4 regions of the Micromonospora sp. NPDC048842 genome follow, and region 3 is predicted to be linked to each of the others. Evidence: riboswitches for the same ligand, from Rfam matches in the RefSeq annotation. Region 3 holds a riboswitch; each other region holds the start of a gene.
The links. Region 3 has a riboswitch for cobalamin ahead of cobN (cobaltochelatase subunit CobN). Riboswitches for the same ligand answer to the same signal wherever they lie in the genome.
Positions count from the first base shown of each region.

Region 1 (3,895 bases), on a different contig from region 3:
CCGGTTGCCAGCGTCGCGCCCGTCGCGTCGTCACCCCGATGCGTGTGCGGCCCCGTACCGGCCGGGTGTTGGTGCCCGTCGGTCGCCGAGCCCACCTGCCCCGAGTCGGACGGTCCACCGGCCGACGGTCGTGAATTGCCGGTCGCCGGACTCTCGTCGGCGGTGCCGATACGGGCCAACCCGAACCCGGCCAGCAGAGCGATCACCAGCCCGCCGACGAGCAGCGCCAGGTGGGTGTTGCTCAACCGGGACCCAGGCGTCGCGGCGGCGAGGTCCGTGTCGGGCCGTGATCCGGTGTCGACCGTCGCCTCGCCGTCCGTGCTGGCGAGGGCCTCGGTCACCTGATCGGTAGGCGTCGGATCGACAGCAACGCCCGCGCGGGCCGTGACGACCGTGTCGCCCTTGCGCGCCGCCGGCACTGTGGCGGGCCGCCGCTTGTCGCTCGCGGTACGCGCGACGACGCCGGTCGCCGCGCCGGTCTTGCCCCCGACGGTCTTGCCAGCGCCGGCCCTGCCCCCGACGGTCTTGTCCCCGGCAGCTTTGCCGCCGACGGTCCTGCCAGCGCCGGCCCTGTTCGTGGCACGGGCGCCACCGCCGCGTCGACCGGAGGTCGCCGCCGAGGTACGGCCCCGGCCGGTGGGTGTGCCGGCGGATCGGCGACGCCAGACGACGAACCCGGCCACCGCCCCGACCGCCGCGACCGCCGCCGCCCAGCCGGCCCAGACCAGTGCCCCGGGACCGCTCTCCTCGGTCGACCCGGTCGACGGGGCCGCCGCAGCCGGCGGGGTCGACGGATCGTCCGCGGTGGTCGGCACCGCCGAGGCCTGCCCGGACGAGTTGTGCTGCTCGGTGGCGGCCACCAGAGCCGGGTCCGGTTGGGTCGACGGCGGGCTCCACCCCTTCGGCGCTGCCGTCACCCGCCCGTCGTAGCGGAAGGTCAGGGTGCCCCGCACGGTGTCGCCGTCCGAGGCGACCGACAGGTAGCTCACCGAGTACTGGCCCTTGGCGGGCAGGTGGGCGACGGACACCACCGCGGGGAACCCCGTCGTGTACTCCCGTGGCTCGAACTGCCCATTGACCAGGAAGTACTCGCGTACCGGCTTGTCCAGTGGCTTCGGCTCCCCATACGACCAGCCGTTGTCGACACGGACGCCGCCCGGGGCGGTGATCGTGAAGAACGCGTTGGCGGCGGCCTTCTCGGTGAAGTAGAGCCGCACCTCCGTCAACGGCTCGCGCACTGTGGCGCCGCTCGCCGGTGTGGACATGGCGAGGGTCCCGTGCGCTGCGGCGGGTTGGGCGGACGCGAGGAGAGCGACAGCCGAGGCGAGGAGGAACGCGAGGAGGCCAGAGACCACCCGCCCGCAAGTCTGGGGGAGACGACGCATCTGGATATCCTCACCCTCGCGAGACTTTTTTCAAGAGCTGACGATCTTCTTCCTCAGATGGCAAAAGTTGACGATCAGGTCATCCGTCGCCGCGGCAGGACGCCCCGGGTGGACACATTCCCTGGCCAGCTATGCTCGCCGACGGCGCTGGTTCGCCCCGTCGTGACCGGCGGGGCGTCGTAAGAGGGAACCCGGTGAAAATCCGGGGCTGCCCCGCAGCGGTGAGTGGGAACGACCGCCGTCATCAGCACTGGGCCAGTGGCCTGGGAAGCGACGGCCAGTAGGCGACCGGCGCGACCGGTCAGGCCCGCGAGTCCGAAGACCTGCCGGCGCCGCGTACACAACCGTGTGCGCTGCCGTCGGTCTCGCGGGTGGGCTGAGCGGGTGACGGGCCGCGCGTGTGGTGCACGGCCAGGTCCTCGTCAGCGTGTCCGTGACCCGGCGGTGTGGTTTCCCGAGGGACGGACTACCGCTGTGCACGACACCACCACCATCGCCGGCCGCGCGCCGTCGGCGTCGCACCTGACCCTTTCGCAGATCATGGACCAGCACCACACCAACCTGATGGGTACGGTGCACGGCGGCCGGATCCTCAACCTCATCGACTCCGTCGCCGGTGTGGTCGCAGCCCGGCACTCCGACGGGCCGGCGGTGACCGCCGCCATCGACGAGACGGCGTTCCTCCGCGCGGTGCGGGTCGGTGACGTGGTGCACGTCGATGCCCGGATCACCTGGGCCGGCCGCAGCTCGATGGAGGTGGCCGTCAAGGTGACCGCCGACCGGTGGGACCGGGCGGTGCCGCCCACCGACGTGGCCACCGCCCACCTGGTCATGGTCGCCATCGACGACGACGGCCAGCCTCGGACGGTGCCACCGCTGCTACCGGAGACCGACGGAGACCGGCGACGGTACCGGGAGGCGGAGATCCGTCGGAAGCACCGACTGGCGCTGCGACGCGCGCTGCTCGACGGCGCCGAAGACGACTGACCCGCGCTCGGGCCCGCCCGTTGCGGCGCTGGCGCGGTCCGAGGAACCCGCCCCGCCGCCTATCCGGTCGGATAGCGTCCACGTGAAGCCTCGATCACGGAGAGTGTGGATGGTTATGCGCGCTGCGGTGCTGCGGGAGTTCGACGTTCCGCTGACGGTCGAGGAGATCGATCAACCCATCCCCGGGCGCGGGCAGGTGCTGGTGCGGGTAATCGCCAGCGGGGTCAACCCGCTCGACACGAAGATCCAGGCAGGTAAGGCCGCGCACGCGCGCGTCGAGCTGCCTGCGGTGCTCGGCCTGGACCTCGCCGGCGTCGTCGCGGCGGTCGCCGCGGACGTGACCGGCTTCGAGCCGGGAGACGAGGTGTACGGGCTGTGCGGGGGCGTCGGCGACCTCCAGGGCTCGCTGGCCGAGTACGCCGCCGTGGACGCTCGACTGCTGGCCCACAAGCCGAGGAGCCTCTCGATGCGGGAGGCCGCCGCGTTGCCCCTGGCGGCGGTCACCTCCTGGGAGGGGTTGGTCGACCGGGCCGGAGTCCGCGCCGGGCAGAAGGTCCTGGTGCACGGCGGTGCCGGCGGTGTCGGACACGTGGGCGTGCAGCTTGCCCAGGCGAGAGGCGCCGAGGCGTATGCCACTGGCGGGCCGGCGAGCCTGCGGGTGATCGAGAGTCTGGGCGCGGTGCCGATCGACTACACAGCGAGCAAGGTCGAGGAGTACGTCGAGAGGTACACCGGCGGCGAGGGCTTCGACATCGTGATGGACAACGTCGGCGGCGCGACGCTCGACGCGTCGTTCGCGGCGGTACGCACCTACCACGGGCACGTCGTCAGCGCGCTGGGCTGGGGCTCACACTCGCTCGCCCCGCTGTCGTTCCGAGGCGCGACCTACTCCGGCGTGTTCACCCTGCTGCCGATGCTCACCGGGCGCGGCCGCGAACACCACGGCGACATCCTGCGCGAGATCGCGACGCTGGCCGACGCTGGTGCGTTGCGCCCGCGACTGGATCCGCGCACGTTCACGCTCGACAGGGTCATGGACGCCCATCGGCTGGTCGCCGACGGCACCGCCGAGGGCAAGGTCGTCGTGGACGTCCCTGGTTGAGCCGAGCCGTTCGTTCACACCGAAGGGGTCAGCACTGGGATCCTGGTTGTCGCTCCGGTGACGTCTGCCCATGCCGAGATTCGTGCTCTACGGCGACGAGTACGGGCCTGGGTCGCAGGTTGGCCGGACCACCATGAGCACTTCTTCGTCGAAGAGCCGAACCTCACGGACGCGGAGTGCTCGAAAAGGGTGGCGCGTGCGGGGCGGTGGTTGGGTAGCGTCCCGGGCGTGATCGATCTTGTTGAGCGGCATACGGTTCTCGCCGTTGTGGTCGGGTCGCGGGCGTACGGGCTGCATGACCGGGACTCCGACTACGACCGGCGTGGCGTCTATGTAGCGCCCACGCGGGCGTTCTGGCACCTCGACAAGCCGCCCACTCACCTCGACGGTCCGGCGGTGGAGCAGTTCTCCTGGGAGTTCG
Region 1 covers NZ_JBEZGK010000001.1:5,637-9,531, reverse strand. Annotated here, with positions in the region: gene AB0C19_RS00045 (copper resistance protein CopC) at 1-1,355, opposite strand, end outside; cobalamin riboswitch at 1,517-1,731, shown strand; gene AB0C19_RS00040 (acyl-CoA thioesterase) at 1,860-2,372, shown strand; gene AB0C19_RS00035 (zinc-dependent alcohol dehydrogenase family protein) at 2,482-3,474, shown strand; gene AB0C19_RS00030 (nucleotidyltransferase domain-containing protein) at 3,703-3,895, shown strand, end outside.
Region 1: it holds a riboswitch for cobalamin, as region 3 does, so the genes downstream of both, AB0C19_RS00040 (acyl-CoA thioesterase) here and cobN (cobaltochelatase subunit CobN) in region 3, are expected to answer to the same signal.

Region 2 (3,895 bases), on a different contig from region 3:
CCTTCCAGGTGGAGGAGCCGCTGTTGGCCAGGCCGTTGATCGAGGTGATGGTGCCGGTGCCGCTGGTCGGGTTGAGGGCGGTGACGCAGCCGCTGGGGGCGGCTGCGCTGATGGCGGCGTCCAGCACGGTGCCGAGGGTGGTGGTGGCGGCGGTCGGCGTCAGCGTGACCGCGCACGGCTTGATGCTGCCGCTGCCATTGTCAATGATCACGGCGAGCCGGGTGGCGGTGCCGGCGGTGAATCCGCTCGCCGCGACCCAGGTGGGCGCGCCGGCGGTGACCGGGGTCGGGGGAGCGGCGGTGTAGCCCGCGCCGGCCAGGGCCCGCACCGCGTCGATGGAGGCGTACGCCGACGGCGTGGTGTTTGTGGTCAGGTACTTGAAACCGCCGCCGGTCAGCTGCTGGGCCCGCAGGAAGTCGATAGGGGTCTTGCCGGCGGTGGTGGTGAAATCGGAGCCCTGGCTGGGAATGCCGCAGGCGTTGAGCCCGGAGACGGCCCACGCGTTGGAGTCGGTGTTGACACCGAACATCGAGGTGAAGGCGCCCGAGGCGTTGACGAGCTTGCCCTTGAGGAAGTTCTTCGCCTGCACGACGTCGGTGTCGGTGTTGGGGACACCGGCGACGCAGAGGGCGGCCATCGCGGCGCCGGTCATGTCGATGTCGCTGGCGGCGGCGAGTTGGCTGGGGTTGCCCTCGGCCTGGGTGAAGGTCCAGCCGCCGTCGTTGTGCTGGTTGTTGCGGATCCGGGTGACCGACAGGTTGAGGAGCGCCTGCGGTACGCGGGCGGCACCGGCCTGGGTCTTCGCGCCGGCCAGGGCGAGGGTGGCGAATACGGTGCCGTTGACGTTGGCCGGCGGGCCGTAGTAGCCGGCCGAGCCGGTCTGCCAGTAGGCGATGGTGTCGGCGATCAGGTTGCGGGCGGGGGAGACGCGAGCGGGGTCGATGCCGGCGGCATAGGCGTTCAGGACACCGCGCTCGTAGTCGGTGACGACAGGGGAGGTGCTCGGCCAGGACGCGGCGGAGAGTTGGTTGCGGTACACGGTGCGGGCGTTCTTTGTCGTGTCGCCGGAGGGGTAGACGTCCACCGCCGCGACACCGGCGGGGGCGAACGCGCTGAATACCCACTCGTTCGACAGCCCGCCGCTGGCGTAGCTGCCGTCGGCTGCCTGGAGGGTGCGCAGGTAGGCGACGCCGTTGGTCTTGGCGGTGGCGATCTGCGCCGCCGTCGAGGTCGCGGCGGCCGGTGCGGCACCGGTCGCGACAGCGACGACAGTGGCGATCAACGCGGCGGCGGGAACCGTCGCGAGACGTCTCCGGCGACTGCCGGAGGAAAGGCGCGAGGACATCGGGTCTCCTTGGGGGTACGGGGCACGACTGCCTCGACCCGGGGCCCAACGGGAGAGCCGGCGGAGCGGGGCGGGCCGGCCGCAGGACGCGTGGGACGGATACCGCAGGTGCTGCGTCACCACGTGGGTAGTCGGGCTCGGGACGGCCAACCGTCCTCACCGTTGCGCGTCAGCCCCGGATTTCCACCGGGTTCCCCCACGCGATGACGCGGTCACCGTATGGGAGGAAGTCCCTACCGCGCGCTGTTAGGTACATGACACGTTCTCGCGTTGACGGGGTGGTTGCTGCTGTGGTCCGATGACCGCGATCCAGCAGTCAGGGGAAGCCGGTCAAAGTCCGGCGCTGGCCCGCAGCCGTAGGTCCCAATCGGGACGAGTCGGATTACCTGGCTGGATAGAGCACCGCAGCGCCGTCGAGGTACACGGCGCGGAGCCAGATTTCCGGGACTTGTCCTCGGGGTCCGCGTCCGCGCCTGCGCCGCTACCCCTGAGAGAGTCGCCATGTCCCCACTGGTCAGTCGAACGTCGCGGACTCCCGCGCCGTGGTTGGCGCTCGTCGCCGCGGTGCTGCTCGGCGCGTTGGCGCTCGTGGTGCCGACCCGTGCGGCGCTCGCCGATCCGCTGGAGGCGTGCACCCCCACCCAGGGCGCGATCGTGGTGGTCGACTTCGGGGCGTGGGGTGGGCCGCTGCTGCGGGGCTGCGACGCCGCCCCGACCACCGGTCTGGACCTGCTGCACGAGGCGGGCTTCACCACGACCGGCACCGCCCATGACGGGCCCGGGTTCATCTGCCGGATCGGCTCACCCGCCTTCGACGCCGGCGCCGAACGCCCGACGCCGGCCGACGAGGCGTGCCAGTTGACCCCGCCAGCGACGGCCTACTGGTCCTACTGGATCGCCCCGGCCGGGCAGGACCACTGGACCTACAGTCCACTCGGGGCGATGGCGCAGCGACCGGGGCCGGGCGAGGTCGAGGCGTGGGTCTTCGGCGGCACCGACATCGGCGGCTCCACCGGGGCGCCGAGCTTCACCCCCGCGTCGGTGCGCGCGAGCGGCCCGACCCCGAGCGCGACAGCGACCCCGACAGCGACCCCGACGGGGACACCCGAACCGGCGCGGCCGACGGAAGCCCAGGTCAAGGCCGTCGCGAGCTACCTGGTGGGGCAGTTGACCGATGGCGACCACGTCGACAACTGGGGTGTCGACTACCACCGGACCATCGCCGTCGCCACAGCGCTGGCCGGGACCGGCGGTCAGGCTCAGACCCTGACGAAGGTCGTCGACTACCTCCGGACGCACGTCGACGCCGCGATCTTCCCCAACGGTGACACCGCCGCGCCGCACGCCGGTAACGTCGCCGACCTCGCGCTCCTCGCCACGATCATCGGCGGCGACCCCCGTGCGTTCGGCGGCCGGGATCTGATCGCCACGCTCACCGACCACGTCTGCGCCGCGACCGACATCGCCGCTGGCTGTGCCGCTGCCGGTGACTTCGCCGGATCCGCCGGCCCGATGAGCCACGCGAGCGCGCTGCTCGCGCTCAAGCGGGCCGGCGTCACCCCGCCCGCCGCGACCGTCTCCCGGCTGACAGCGCAGCAGTGTGCGACCGGCGCCTTCGCCGGCGGATGGCTCAGCCCGACCGATGCCTGTGATCCGGACCTCGCCGCCACGGCCCTGGCCGTCCTGGCGCTGCACACACTCGGCGGGCACGACGCGGCGCTGAATTCGGCAAAGGCGTTCCTGTCCGGCGCGCAGGAGCCCGACGGCGGCTACCAGCCGTACGCCGGCGCGGGGGTCACCGACACCTACTCCACCGGGTACGCCGCGCAGGCCCTCGCCGTGCTGGGCCTCGCCGACCGGGCCGCTACCGCCACCGGCCTGCTGGTCGGCCGGATCACCACCGGCGGTGGGCTCAGCCCCGACCCGAGCAACCCGGACGCCGACCTGGCCGCCACGACCGGTGCCGCGCTCGCGCTGGCCGGCAAGAACCTGGCCAGCCTGGGTGCGCCGCCACCGCCGGCCGGGCCGCGACCCGACCTGGTCAAGGGGGTGTCCTACCTCGTCGCGTCGACCAACCTGATCGACGGCAGGTACTACGAGTCGTTCCCCGGCTTCCCCGACTTCGGGTTGAGCATCGACGGCGCCTACGCCCTGGCCGCCACCGGCGGGGACGACGCCAAGCTGCGGGCGATCGTCGAGTTCCTGCGCGGCGGCGGCGCGGTCGGCGACAGCGGATTCACAGTCGACACGTGGCTCGGCATCGGTACCGACTACGCCGCTGGCGGCGCGATCGGCAAGGTGGCCCTCCTCGCCCAGGTCACCGGGTACGACCCGCGTGCCTTCGGCGGACACGACCTGATCGCCGCGCTCGGTGACGTCACCTGCGCCAAGCTCGACATGCAGGCCGGCTGCGCCGGGGCCGGCAACTACCGGTACGCCACATCGGTGTTCGGGCAGTCGCTCGGCATCATCGCGCAGCGCCGCGCCGGACAGGGCGAGGCCGCCGCCAAGCCGATCGCCTTCCTGAAGGGCCTCCAGCGCGCCGACGGA
Region 2 covers NZ_JBEZGK010000023.1:13,183-17,077, forward strand. Annotated here, with positions in the region: gene AB0C19_RS26175 (prenyltransferase/squalene oxidase repeat-containing protein) at 1-1,345, opposite strand, end outside; cobalamin riboswitch at 1,450-1,572, opposite strand; cobalamin riboswitch at 1,625-1,754, shown strand; gene AB0C19_RS26180 (prenyltransferase/squalene oxidase repeat-containing protein) at 1,847-3,895, shown strand, end outside.
Region 2: it holds a riboswitch for cobalamin, as region 3 does, so the genes downstream of both, AB0C19_RS26180 (prenyltransferase/squalene oxidase repeat-containing protein) here and cobN (cobaltochelatase subunit CobN) in region 3, are expected to answer to the same signal.

Region 3 (3,895 bases):
GACGCTGGACGACGAACTCGTGGAGCTCGAGTCGCTGCCGGATGACCGAATCCGTGCCGATCTGGCCCACGTACGTTCCCCGCTGGCCCCGGAACTGCGCGCTTCGGGGTTGGCGAGTCGGACGGCCGCTCTGGTGCGCTGGGTCTGGCACCACACGATCGAGGCGGACTGGCCGCGCCGGCAGTCGGTGCTGCGTGCCGACGTGGTGTCCCGGATCTCCCGGCTGGGCCGGGACGGATGGTCCGGGGTCATCAACGACATGCGGCCGGGCATGCGCTGGCTGGGCAACGGCCGGCTGCAGGTCGAGGAGCGGCCCTACCCACCGTCCGACGTGCGCGGCGGGACGCTGACGTTCTTCGCGGCCCACTGCCGGGGAGGCTGGATCTCCTGGAGGTTGCCCGACCGCTTCGGGATCGTCTACCCGGTGACCGGGGTCTTCACGGAGGCGGCTCTCACCACCCCGGATCCACTGCGCCGCCTGCTCGGAAACGCACGGAGCACGATTCTGGTGCAGGCGGCTGAGCCGATCAGCACCACGGCCGTGGTCGCCGCGACCGGGCTGCCGCTCGGTACCGTCGGTGGTCACCTGCGCGTGCTGACGGATGCCGGTCTGCTCCAGAAGCGCAGGTCGGGCCGGGAGGTCCTCTACTGGTGGACGGATGCGGCCCGGACGCTGGTGGCCGGGGCCTTATCGTTCTGACGGGACCCGGCGTGTCGGCCCATGCTGCCCGCACTCGGTACCGGGAGGGCCTGGATCAGGCGCCCTCGACGGCCGAGGCCGTCCTCCGGCCGGCGCAGATGTGCCGGCGGCGGGTAGAAGCATCGCAGTCACCCTTGAAGGTCAGCGCGCCGGGCTGGAGTGTCAGCATGAGGTTCTGCGCCAGGTCGACGGCCTCCTGTGCGAGGGGGAGGAGGCGGGCGTGGTCGGTCATAGCTGGCGGCTGCGATCCCAGAGCGAGCTGAACATCTCGTCGAATATCGGGGAGAGGCCGGAGGGGTCAGTGCTGCGCTCGATGACCGTCGCCGGGCAGTCGACGCCCCGCATCTGCGGTAGGTAGTGCTGAACAACGCAGAGCCGGTCATCGATCAAAGCACGTTGGCGCGAACGGGCTCGTCGTAGACGCCGGTCGTCCCGACCTTGCCATGATGCACAGCCGTCTTCTCGGCTGGCTGTCGCTGACCCGCCACCCGCGCCGATTTGGGCACGAGTAGCCCAGGGCTGACCGGGGCGGACTGAATCGTCCACGACATCAGCTCCAAAGGGCGTCGCACCCGCACTGCCCCCGGCAGGGGACCACGCCGCCAACGACCAACCAGCCCAGCAGCCCGCCGCAGCGGCGGACGACAACCTCGCGCGCCGATATTTCCGCAGGTCAATGTGGTGAGAACGGGCGTGCGACGGCGGGGTCCGCGTTGACCGGCGACGCGGCGGTGTGGCAGCATTCGCGGCCTGACGGCAGTGAAGGAAGTCGGTGCGATTCCGACGCGGTCCCGCCACTGTCACCGGGGAGCGATCCCCCCTCGTGAGTCACGGCCGTGTGTCTGCGGTTGGAAGGCCGGGGGAGAGCGTCGATCCGGAAGCCAGGATACTTCGGCCGTCGGACGTACCCCAGGGCGTGGACACCCGAGGAGGACCCGATGACGCACGGCGTCTCATTCATCGACGATTATCGTCGTATCGCGCTCCAGGCAGTGCATTCCAAGGGCACCGGCCACCGGCACCGCTGAGCTGATCGCCCGGCGCTGACCGGCCCCGACCCATGCGTCGGTGCGCCGTTCGCTCGGGCCGTCGTACCGGCTGACGCCGTACCCACCCGTATCGCCCCGGTCGCCTCAGTGAGGGCCCAGGGCGTCACTTTCCGGAGCCTGCCGTGCGCATCCTGCTGCTGTCCACCGCCGACACCGACCTGCTGGCCGCCCGCGCCAGCGGCGCCGACTACCGGTTGGCCAACCCCGCCCGAGTTACCGCCGAGGAGGTGCCCGCCCTGCTCGACGAGGTCGCCCTCGTCGTCGTACGCCTGCTCGGCGGTCGGCAGGCGTGGCCGGACGGCCTCGCTGCGGTGCTCGCCACCGGCGTGCCGACGGTGGTCCTCGGCGGTGAGGCGCTACCCGACGCGGAGCTGATGGCCATCTCCACAGTGCCATCCGGGGTCGTCAGCCAGTCGCTGGCGTATCTGACGGAGGGCGGCCCGGACAACCTCGGGCAGTTGGCCCGGTTCCTCTCCGACACGGTGCTGCTCACCGGCGAGGGGTTCGCCGCACCCACGCCCACCCCTGCGTACGGGGTACACGGCGAACACCCCGCCGCTCCGGACCGGCCCACAGTGGGGATCGTCTTCTACCGGGCGCATGCGCTGGCCGGCAACACCGACTTCGTCGACGTGCTCGCGGACGCGGTCCACAGAGCTGGCGGCAACCCGCTGCCGATCTTCTGCGGCTCGCTGCGCGGGCTGACCGCGGGCACCGGCCCACTCGGGCTCTTCGCCCGCTGTGACGCGCTGCTGGTCACGGTCCTCGCGGCCGGCGGCGCGGTCGCCGCCGACGCCTCCGGTGGCGGCGACGAGGACGCCTGGGACGTGGGCGCCCTGGCCGCCCTGGACGTGCCGGTCATCCAGGCCCTCTGCCTCACCAGCACCCGCGCGCAGTGGGCCGACAGCGACGCCGGTCTGTCCCCCCTGGACGCCGCCATGCAGGTGGCCATCCCCGAGTTCGACGGCCGGATCGTCACAGTGCCGTTCTCGTTCAAGCAGATCGACGCCGACGGCCTCTCGGTCTACGCCGCCGACCCCGAGCGGGCCGCCCGGGTCGCCGGGATCGCGGTGCGCCACGCCCGGCTGCGGTACGTGCCGCACGCCGACAAGCGCGTCGCCGTGGTGCTCAGCTCGTACCCCACCAAGCACTCCCGGGTCGGTAACGCCGTCGGGTTGGACACCCCGGCCTCGGCGGTCCGGCTGTTCGCCGCGCTGGCCGAGGCCGGCTACGACCTGGGTGACACGCCACCGCCGGACGACGGCGACGCGCTGATCCACGCGCTGATCGCCGCCGGTGGTCACGACGTGGAGTGGCTCACCCCGGAGCAGTTGGCCGCCGCCGAGGCCCGGATACCGGGGCCGACGTACCGGCGCTGGTTCGACCAGGTCCCGGCCGAGCTGCGCGAGCGGATGCGGGAGCACTGGGGTGAGCCACCGGGCGAGCTGTACACCGAGGGCGGCGACATCGTGCTCGCCGGGCTGCGCTTCGGCAACGTGGTGCTGCTGATCCAGCCACCCCGCGGCTTCGGGGAGAACCCGATCGCCATCTACCACGACCCGGACCTGCCGCCGAGTCACCACTACCTGGCCGCGTACCGCTGGCTGGCCTCGCCGGCCGCGGACGGCGGCTTCGGCGCGGACGCCGTGGTGCACCTGGGCAAGCACGGCACCCTGGAGTGGCTGCCCGGCAAGGGCCTCGGTCTGGCCGCCGGCTGTGCGCCCGACGCGGTCCTCGGCGACCTGCCGCTGGTGTACCCGTTCATCGTCAACGACCCCGGCGAGGGCACCCAGGCCAAGCGGCGGGCGCACGCCGTGGTCGTCGACCACCTGGTCCCGCCGATGGCCCGTGCCGAGACCTACGGCGACCTGGCCAAACTGGAACAACTGCTCGACGAGTACGCGACAGTGCAGGCCCTCGACCCGGCCAAGGTGCCCACAGTGCGAGCCCAGATCTGGGACCTGGTGCGCGCCGCCGAACTGCACCACGACCTGCACGCCGAGGCGATGCCCGACGCGGACGACTTCGACGACTTCGTGCTGCACCTCGACGGGTACCTGTGCGAGGTCAAGGACGTCCAGATCCGCGACGGGCTGCACATCCTCGCCGACGCTCCCACCGGCGAACCCCGGGTCAACCTGGTCCT
Region 3 covers NZ_JBEZGK010000016.1:28,782-32,676, reverse strand. Annotated here, with positions in the region: gene AB0C19_RS22025 (helix-turn-helix domain-containing protein) at 1-700, shown strand, start outside; gene AB0C19_RS22020 (hypothetical protein) at 756-932, opposite strand; cobalamin riboswitch at 1,463-1,592, shown strand; gene cobN (cobaltochelatase subunit CobN) at 1,872-3,895, shown strand, end outside.

Region 4 (3,895 bases), on a different contig from region 3:
TGCCGGGGGTCGCCCTGGCCCTGGAAGTCCACCACGAAACCCATCGGGGCCAGCAGTTGTGGCGCGTCGAGGTTGGTGACGTAGGTGCCGTCACCCTGGCGGATGTTGACGATGCCCAGGATCGACAGGGCCGACATCCCCTCGCGCAGCGACCCCCGCGAGACACCGAGCTGCTCGGCGAGGTCCTTCTCGATGGGCAACCGGTCCCCGGGCCGGAACTGCCCTTCGAGGATCATCCGCTTGATGCCGTTGACCACTTCGTCAGTGCGAGACATATTTCCCCTAGCGGCCGGCGGGGGTGGCCTTCCCACCCGCAGTCACGTACGCCGCCTCCGGAGATGACACGGTAGTCGGGTCTGTCGCGCCCCAGTAGTGGCCGTCGGGAAACCGGTAGAGCGCCACCGACTCCTGACGCATCCGAGTGGAGTAGCCGGGCTGGCTGGGCAGGACGTATCCGCTGCCGGAACCGGTGTCCCGGATGATGCACGGGTCGGTGAAGTGCTCGTGCAGATGGTCGACGAACTCGGTGACCCGGTTGGTGAGGTCTCCCGAGATCGCGACGTAGTCGAGCACCGACACGTGTTGGACCATCTCGCACAGGCCGACACCGCCGGCGTGTGGGCACACCGGGACGTCGAACTTCGCGGCGAGCAGCAGCACGGCGACGATCTCGTTGATGCTGGCCAACCGGCCGGTGTCGAGCTGGCAGAAGTCGATGGCCTCGGCCTGGAACAGCTGCTTGAACATCACCCGGTTGTGGCAGTGTTCGCCGGTGGCGACGCCGATCGGAGCGACGGCGCGGCGGACGGCTGCGTGGCCCAGGATGTCGTCGGGGCTGGTCGGCTCCTCGATCCACAGTGGCGTGAACTGGGCGAGGGCGGTGACCCAGTCGATGGCCTGACCGACGTCCCACACCTGGTTGGCGTCGATCATCAGGTTGCGATCCGGCCCGAGGATCTCGCGCGCGATAGCGCATCGGCGGATGTCGTCGTCGAGGTTTGCGCCCACCTTGAGCTTGACGTAGCCGTAGCCGGTGTCCACCGCCTCCTGGCACAGTCGGCGCAGCTTGTCGTCGCCGTAGCCGAGCCAACCCGCGGAGGTGGTGTAGGCGGGGTAGCCGGTGCGGTCGAGCTCGGCGAGGCGGGCGGCCTTCGTGCCCTCCTTGGCCCGCAGGATGGCCAGTGCCTCGTCGCGGGTCAGCGCGTCGGACAGGTAGCGCAGGTCCGCGATGTCGACGAGTTGCTCGGGGGACATGTCGACGAGCAGCCGCCACAGCGGCTTGTCGGCGACCCGGGCGACCAGGTCCCATGACGCGTTCAACACGGCCGCCAGGGACAGGTGGACGACGCCCTTTTCCGGGCCGAGCCAGCGCAGTTGCGAGTCGGAGGTGAGGAGGCGGTAGACCGCGCCCATGTCCGCTGCCATGGTCGCCACGTCCAGGCCCACCAGAAGCTGTGCCTGGTGGACTGCGGCCGCCGCGACGATGTCGTTGCCTCGACCGATGGTGAAGGTCAGGCCGTGCCCCGCGAGTGGCGCCCCCGCGCCGTCGACGCCGTCGGTGTGCAGGACGACGTAAGCCGCCGAGTAGTCGCCGTCCTTGTTCATGGCGTCTGACCCGTCAGCGGTCAGGGAGGTGGGGAAGCGGACGTCTTCGACGGTGACGGCAGTGATCTGCGGCATGCGCTCCTCGCCCGGCTAGGCTAAAGATCAGATGATCACTGGGAGTATACGGAGGGCTGCTCCAGCACGTCAACGATGTCGATCACCACTGACCCGCAGACGTATGATGTTTACGTCGCCGAGCCGCTCCGCCTTATCGCCCATCGTGCCGGTAGACGGGGGATGGTGGCGGGGGTGGCGGGGCGTGGAGATCGGATGTTCCACCTCGCGCCGAGGCATTGACGTCGACGTATGGGAGCACTTTGCGGTGCCGTGGCTCCGATACATCAAATCTTTGTCGACTGTCGACACTCGCGCGGAGAGTCCGGTCTCTGGTGCCCGGCTTCGGTCGGCGTGGGGTGGTTGGCCGCGGTGGTGACGGTGGTCACCGAGTGAGCCGCCGACACGCCCGAGACCGACATGTGGGGTGTGACAACGACTGCGTCCCTATATATGGTGTCGAGCGCAGCTGGTTCGGCCGCTCATCCAGTGCGGTCGAGGCAACAGGGAACCCGGTGGAAATCCGGGACTGTCCCGCAGCGGTGAGTGGGAACGACCGCCGTCATCAGCACTGGGCCACCAATCGGCCTGGGAAGCGACGGCCAGTAGGAGACCGGCGAGCCCGGTCGTGCCCGCGAGTCCGAAGACCTGCCAGCGCGCCGCGTACCCGCATCCGGGTGGGCGGCGGTCCGAGGCCGCGTGGGACGGCTGACGCCACCTGACCCACGCCGGGCTGGCGTGGCGTCCGTCGGTGTCTGTCTCCTCGCGTCCGGGCCACCAGGTCTCGAACTCCGAGGAGCGAGTGGTGACAGTCACCGAGGTAGTCCCGGCCAGCGGCGACGCGATCCTGCGGCGGACGCCGATGCGGGTCCGCAAGCGCGACGGCGGCACCGAACCAGTGGACGTGAACAAGATCGTCCGGGCGGTCGAGCGGTGGGCCGACGACCTGGCCGACGTCGATCCGATGCGGGTGGCCACCCGCACCATCAGCGGCCTCTACGACGGCGCGACCACTGCCGAACTGGACCGGCTGTCCATCCAGACCGCCGCCGAGATGATCGGTGAGGAGCCGCAGTACTCACGCCTCGCCGCGCGGCTGCTGGCCGGCTACGTCGACAAGGAGGTGCGTCGACAGGGCATCACCTCGTTCAGCGCGGCGATCCGGGTCGGCCACGCCGAGGGCCTGATCGGTGACGACACCGCCGCGTTCGTCGCCGCACACGCCGCGACGCTCGACCACGCCATCGACCCCGACGGCGACCGCCGGTTCGAGTACTTCGGCCTGCGCACCGTGTACGACCGCTACCTGCTGCGCCACCCCACCAGCCGACTGGTGCTGGAGACCCCGCAGTACTGGCTGCTGCGGGTGGCCTGCGGCCTGGCCCGGACGGCGGACGAGGCGGTCGGCTTCTACCGGCTGATGTCCAGCCTGGCCTACCTGCCCAGCTCACCGACCTTGTTCAACTCCGGGACGCGGCACACCCAGATGTCCTCCTGCTACCTGGTCGACTCCCCGCTCGACGAGCTGGACTCCATCTACCAGCGGTACGCCCAGGTCGCCAACCTGTCCAAGTTCGCCGGTGGCATCGGCATCGCGTACTCCCGGGTCCGCTCCCGGGGAGCGCTGATCCGGGGCACGAACGGGCAGTCCAACGGGATCGTGCCGTGGCTGCGCACGTTGGACGCGAGCGTCGCCGCGGTGAACCAGGGTGGCCGCCGCAAGGGCGCGGCCTGCGTCTACCTGGAGCCGTGGCACCCGGACATCGAGGAGTTCCTGCAACTGCGGGACAACACCGGCGAGGACGCCCGACGCGCCCACAACCTCAACCTGGCCAACTGGATCCCGGACGAGTTCATGCGCCGGGTCGAGGCCGACGAGCTGTGGTCGCTGTTCGACCCGCACGAGGTGCCCGAGTTGCCCGACCTGTGGGGGGAGCGGTTCGACGCCGCGTACCGGGAGGCCGAGGCGCAGGGCCGCTACGTGCGGCAGATCCCGGCACGGGAGCTGTACGGGAAGATGATGCGGACCCTCGCCCAGACCGGCAACGGCTGGATGACCTTCAAGGACGCCGCCAACCGGCTCTGCAACCAGACCGCCGAGCCGGGCAACGTGGTGCACCTGTCGAACCTCTGCACCGAGATCATCGAGGTGTCCAGTGACACCGAGACCGCCGTGTGCAACCTCGGCTCGGTGAACCTCGCCGCCCATCTCACCGCCGACGGCATCGACTGGGAT
Region 4 covers NZ_JBEZGK010000010.1:199,822-203,716, forward strand. Annotated here, with positions in the region: gene AB0C19_RS16985 (FadR/GntR family transcriptional regulator) at 1-275, opposite strand, end outside; gene AB0C19_RS16990 (enolase C-terminal domain-like protein) at 283-1,680, opposite strand; cobalamin riboswitch at 2,113-2,330, shown strand; gene AB0C19_RS16995 (ribonucleoside-diphosphate reductase subunit alpha) at 2,522-3,895, shown strand, end outside.
Region 4: it holds a riboswitch for cobalamin, as region 3 does, so the genes downstream of both, AB0C19_RS16995 (ribonucleoside-diphosphate reductase subunit alpha) here and cobN (cobaltochelatase subunit CobN) in region 3, are expected to answer to the same signal.